Regions from separate parts of the Halanaerobium sp. genome, predicted to be linked through region 2. Evidence: riboswitches for the same ligand, from Rfam matches in the RefSeq annotation. Region 2 holds a riboswitch; the other holds the start of a gene.

Region 1 (3,217 bases), on a different contig from region 2:
GAGATATTAAGTTAATTATGGATTTAGTGATTAATCACAGCTCAGATGAGCATCAGTGGTTCCAAGAGTCACGAAAAAGCAAGAATAACCCCTATCGAGATTATTATATTTGGAAAGATGGTAAAAATGGTGGGCCACCTAATAACTGGAAATCATTTTTTGGCGGTTCAGCCTGGCAATATGATGATAAAACTGATCAATATTATCTGCATTTATTTTCAAAAAAACAGCCAGATTTGAACTGGGAAAACCCCAAAGTGAGAGAAGAACTTTACAATATAATTAATTGGTGGTTGGATAAAGGGATCGATGGTTTTAGATTAGATGTGATAAATTTAATTTCAAAAGATCAACGCTTTCTTGATGGAGAAGAAACTGGCCTTACTGGACATGAATATTTTGCAAATGGTCCTCGCGTTCATGAATTTATTCAAGAGATGGGCGAGAAGACATATAATAATTTTGATGTTATGACTGTAGGTGAAACTCCTTTTGTAGATAAAGATGAGGTATTAAATTTTGTTAAAGAAGAGAGACAAGAATTTTCGATGATTATTCCTTTTGAACATGTGGAATTAGATAATCAAGAAGAATGGGAAAAAATCACAGATTGGGAATTAAAAGAATTAAAAGATCTGATGAGCGATTGGCAGTATAAATTACAGGAAAATAATGGGTGGACCAGTTTGTATTTTTGCAATCATGATCAGCCAAGGATTGTTTCTCGCTATGGTGATGATGGGAAGTATCGTAAAGAATCAGCCAAGATGCTGGGAACTATGCTGCATACATTAAGAGGAACTCCTTTTATTTATCAAGGAGAAGAAATTGGGATGACAAATATTAATTTTGAGTCTTTAAATGACTTTGATGATATTGAAACTAGGGGTTATATTAATGAAGTTCAGGCAAAAGGAGAACTAAGTGAGTCAGAGATTTTAAAGATTGCAAATTATCGAACGAGAGATAATGCACGAACCCCCATGCATTGGGATGATAGTGAATATGGCGGATTTTCTAAAGTTGAGCCCTGGTTGAAAATGAATAAAAGCTATTCCGAAATAAATGTTGAAAAAGATATTGCTTCTGAGGATTCAATTTTTAAATATTATCAAAAAATGATTTCTCTTCGCAAAAAATATCCAGTATTTGCCTATGGGAAATATGATATTTTGTTAGAAAAAGATCAAAATATCTATGCTTATAGGAGGTTAGGAGAAGAAAATAATCTGCTTGTGCTTTTAAACTTTAGTGGAAAGAGCGTTGAATATAATTTAAGTTCAGAACTAAAAATTGAATCTGCCGAGTTGATATTAAATAATTATCAAGAGCAGGTTAGCTTTACCTTAGAAGACCGCTTAAGACCTTATGAAGCTCGTGTTTATCTGTATTAACAATATTTAATTAACAAATTAAGGGTATTAAAACTTTTTGTGCTTGACTTTAAAATAAAAAGCATATATTATTAATGTACGAATAGTCGCACAACTCCGAGTGTAATCAAGCTAAGACGAAAAGTTATGCTAATTGCACCGATAGGGTTTGAAAGGAAACTTTTGAGCCTCCCGGAATGGAAAGGAGTGAGTACATTGGATTATATTAGTCTTAATCCGCCCTAAAACTTCCGGTTATAAAGCCGGAAGTTATTTTTTTGACTACTATTTTAAAGGTTGAGAACATAATTAGATATGTACCGACAAAATATATTCAAATAAAAATGGGGGATTACTATGTCAATTAAGAAAATTTTATTAACCGTACTTATTTTTATGCTGATCTTTACAACAGCTGCAGCTGCTCAGGAAGTATTAACAATGGCTACTACAACCAGCACTGAAAATTCAGGCCTATTAGCAGAACTGCTGCCGCCTTTTGAGGAGAAGTTTGATGTAAGAGTAGACGTTGTAGCAGTAGGGACAGGGGCAGCTATTGAGCTGGGCCGTAATGGGGATGCTGACATTATTTTTGTTCATGCTCGAGCTGCAGAAGACGAATTTGTAGCTAATGGCTATGGAGTTAACAGAAGAGATGTAATGTATAATGATTTCGTTATTTTAGGACCAGCATCTGATCCAGCTGGAATTAGAGATACAGAAACTGCTGTTGAGGCTTTCCAAAAAATTAAGGCTGAGGGAGCAGAATTTGTTTCTCGAGGTGATGATTCTGGTACAAATAAAAAAGAATTATCTATCTGGGATAATGCCGGTATTAATCCTGATGGCAGCTGGTATCTAGAAAGCGGCCAGGGAATGGGCCCCAGCATCAATATGGCGAATGAGCGTCAGGCCTATATTTTAGCTGACCGCGGCACATTTTTAGCTTACAGTGGAGATATCGAGCTGGAAATAGTAAACAGTGGAGATCCTGAACTCTTTAATCCGTATGGAATTATTCCTATTAATCCCGCTCATCATACTCATGTTAATTATCAAATTGCAATGGCCTTTACTGGATATTTAACTTCTCAGCAGGGCCAGAATATAATTAATAGCTATATGCAGTACGGGGAACAACTATTTTATACTTCAGCAATTGATGCAGAAGATTTAGTCGAATAAAAGCAACTCAATAAATTTTAGCTGGCTGCATATTTATATATGCAGCTGGCTTAATCTATTTACAATCAGGAGGAAAAATGTGGACTATTATACTGGTGCAATACTGAGAGCCTTACAGTTAATTTTTACTTTAGATTCAGAGCTTATACAAGTTGTTACAACTTCACTTAAAATTTCAATCTCATCAACATTTATTGCTTCAATTATCTCTATTCCACTTGCAATTTTAATTGCCAGGAATAAATTTAAGACAAAAAAGTTTATTAATATTATTTTAAATACAATGCTCAGTCTGCCGACAGTTGTAGTTGGTATTTTTGTTTATTCATTAATCTCCAGAAGGGGAGTTTTGGGAGAATTTGATTTACTCTTTACCCCGCTTGGAATTATAATTGGACAGGTAATCTTAATTATCCCTTTAATAACAGCTTTGGTTCGAAATGTTATCTTTTCAATGGATGAAAAATTATATAAAACAGCAACTTCAATGGGAGCCAGCCGCAGTCAGAAATTTAAACTTTTAATTTTAGAAGCTAGATACGGAATTATTGGAGCTGTAATTGCTGGATTTGGCAGAGTTTTAGGAGAAATTGGAGTATCTATGATGTTGGGTGGAAATATTAAAGGTGTTACTAGAACTATAACTACTGCTATGTCGC
Region 2 (3,217 bases):
TATGAGATGATTAACTGGTGGCTTGAAAAGGGTATAGATGGCTTTAGACTTGATGTAATTAATTTAATTTCTAAAGATCAGCGTTTTCCTGACGGTGAGCAGGATGGACTTGCAGGACACGAATATTTTGCCAATGGTCCTCGAGTGCATGAATTTATCCAGGAGATGGCCGAGGAAACATATAATAATTATGATGCAATGACAGTGGGTGAAACTCCTTTTGTGGATAAAGATGAAGCACTAAAATTTGTCAAAGAAGAAAGAAAAGAATTCTCAATGGTAATTCCCTTTGAGCATCTTGAATTTGACCGCAAAGAGGGCTGGGAGAAGATAACTGAATGGGATCTAAAAGAGCTCAAGGATTTAATGAGTGAGTGGCAGTATAAGCTGCAGGAAAATAACGGCTGGACCAGTCTCTATTTCTGCAACCATGATCAGCCCAGAATCGTCTCTCGTTATGGAGATGATGGCAAGTATCGAAAAGAGTCAGCTAAGCTTCTGGGAACAATGCTGCACACCCTAAGAGGAACTCCGTTTATCTATCAGGGTGAAGAAATTGGGATGACAAATATTAGTTTTGAATCCTTAGATGATTTTGATGATATTGAAACTCGTGGTTATATTAAGGATGTTCAGGAAAAGGGAGAGTTGAGTGAAGAAGAAATTTTAGAAATTGCTAATTACCGAACCAGAGATAATGCCCGCACACCGATGCACTGGGATGGCAGTAAATATGCTGGTTTTTCTGAGGCTGAGCCGTGGTTGAAAATGAACAAAAACTATCCTGAGATCAATGTAAAAGAAGATTTGGCATCTGAGGATTCAGTTTTTGAATATTATAAGCAGATGATTGCTCTGCGTAAAAAATATCCTGTTTTTGCCTATGGCAAATATGATATTTTACTTGAAGAAGATCAGGATATTTATGCCTATCAGCGTCTGAGTGAAGATAATAACCTGTTGGTGCTCTTAAACTTTAGTGAAAATGAGGTCGATTATGATTTGAGTTCTGAAGTAGAAGTTGAAAAAGCAGAATTAATCTTAAATAATTATCAAAATGAAGCTGATTTTAAACTTCAGGACAGTTTAAGACCTTATGAAGCGAGAGTATATCTCTATTAATAAACAAAATAAGGAAACCAAAGTTAATTTTGCTTGACTTTAAAATAAAATAGATATATCATTAATGTAAGAATAGTCGCACAACTCCGAGTGTATTTAGGCTAAGACGAATAGTTATGCTTAATACACCGACAGGGTTTAGAGGGAAACCTTTGAGCCTCCCGGAATGGAAAGGAGTGATCGATTTGGATTGCATTAATTTTAATCCGCCTTAAAACTTCCGGTAATGCTGCCGGGAGTTATTTTTTTGAGCATATTTTTTTTCGAGCTTATGATTAGATTTAACCAGAAAAAAATATATTTAAATCAAAAATAGGGGGATTACTATGTCAATTAAGAAAATTTTATTATCATTATTAATATTAATGCTGATTTTTAGCTCAGCTGCAGCTGCTCAGGAAGTTTTAACAATGGCCACTACAACAAGTACCGAGAATTCAGGTCTGCTGGATGAGTTAATTCCACCATTTGAAGAAAAATTTGATGTGCGGGTTGATGTCGTAGCAGTTGGAACCGGTGCAGCTATAGAGCTCGGCCGTAATGGGGATGCAGATATTATTTTTGTCCATGCACGAGAAGCAGAAGATGAATTTGTAGCCAGCGGCTATGGAGTTAACAGAAGAGACGTAATGTATAATGACTTTGTCATTTTAGGGCCACCATCAGATCCAGCGGATATTAAAGAGACAGAAACTGCAGTTGAGGCTTTTCAGAAGATTAAGGAGGAAGAAGCAGAATTTGTTTCTCGTGGTGATGATTCAGGCACTAATAAGAAAGAACTAGCTATCTGGGATAGTGCAGAGATAGCTCCAGAAGGCAGCTGGTATTTAGAAAGCGGTCAGGGAATGGGACCCAGTATTAATATGGCCAATGAGCGTCAGGCATACATTTTAGCTGACAGAGGAACATATTTAGCTTACAGTGGGGATATTGAACTGGAAATTGTAAATAGTGGAGATCCTGAGCTCTTTAATCCTTATGGAATCATTCCAATTAATCCCGCCTATCATACACATGTAAACTACCAGCTGGCAATGGCCTTTACCGGCTATGTAACTTCTCAGCAGGGGCAGCAGATAATTGATAATTATATGCAGTATGATGAACAGTTATTTTACCCTTCTGCAATTAAAGCAGAGGATTTAGAAGAGTAAAAATAAATTTAAAAAACTCAGCTGGCTGCAGTTCTAATCTGCAGCTGGCTAATCTAATTTTGATATTCAGGAGGAAAAATGTGGACTATTATACTGATGCAATAATCAGAGCTCTACAGCTAATAATCAACCTTGATTCAGAAGTTATCCAGGTAGTTACAACTTCACTTAAAATTTCTATCTCATCAACTTTAATAGCTTCAATTATTTCTATTCCACTGGCAATTTTAATTGCCCGGAATAAATTTAAAAGCAAGAAATTTATTAATATTATTTTAAACACATTGCTCAGCTTGCCCACAGTTGTGATCGGTATTTTTGTTTACTCACTTATATCACGCAGAGGAGTTTTAGGAGAACTGGATCTGCTTTTTACACCAATTGGAATTATAATGGGGCAGGTAATACTGATCATACCTTTAATAACTGCTCTGATTAGAAATGTTATATTTTCAATGGATGAAAAACTTTACAAAACAGCAACTTCAATGGGGGCCAGCCGCAGCCAGAAGTTTAAGCTTTTAATTTTAGAAGCTAGATATGGAATTATTGGTGCTGTGATTGCTGGATTTGGTAGAGTTTTAGGAGAGATTGGAGTTTCCATGATGCTGGGTGGAAATATAAAAGGAGTTACCAGAACTATAACAACTGCTATGTCTCTGGAAACAAATAAAGGCCGCTTTGCCTTTGCTCTGGCATTAGGAATTATTCTCTTATCACTTTCATTTTTAATTAATTTTGTTACTTATTTTCTGCAGGAGGGAAAAAATTATGCCAGAAGATAAAATTATTGAAGTTAAAAAGATTAAAAAGGTCTGCAGGGATAAGACTATTTTAGATATCGATCAGTTTTCAGTTTTAAAAAATAAGTTTAATTTTATTATTGGCGGTAATGGCAGTGGTAAAACTTCTCTTTTAAATATTTTAAGTCTGGTTGACCA

Evidence for each region. A riboswitch is a leader RNA that binds a small molecule or an ion and turns the genes downstream of it on or off. The one in region 2 is predicted to bind molybdenum cofactor.
Region 1: it holds a riboswitch for molybdenum cofactor, as region 2 does, so the genes downstream of both, CI949_RS06035 (substrate-binding domain-containing protein) here and CI949_RS02870 (substrate-binding domain-containing protein) in region 2, are expected to answer to the same signal.

What each region holds. Positions count from the first base shown of each region.
Region 1 covers NZ_QBLR01000036.1:10,451-13,667, forward strand. Annotated here, with positions in the region: gene CI949_RS06030 (alpha-glucosidase) at 1-1,394, shown strand, start outside; molybdenum cofactor riboswitch at 1,477-1,597, shown strand; gene CI949_RS06035 (substrate-binding domain-containing protein) at 1,731-2,558, shown strand; gene CI949_RS06040 (ABC transporter permease) at 2,638-3,217, shown strand, end outside.
Region 2 covers NZ_QBLR01000013.1:17,688-20,904, forward strand. Annotated here, with positions in the region: gene CI949_RS02865 (alpha-glucosidase) at 1-1,122, shown strand, start outside; molybdenum cofactor riboswitch at 1,195-1,315, shown strand; gene CI949_RS02870 (substrate-binding domain-containing protein) at 1,449-2,276, shown strand; gene CI949_RS02875 (ABC transporter permease) at 2,357-3,061, shown strand; gene CI949_RS02880 (ABC transporter ATP-binding protein) at 3,048-3,217, shown strand, end outside.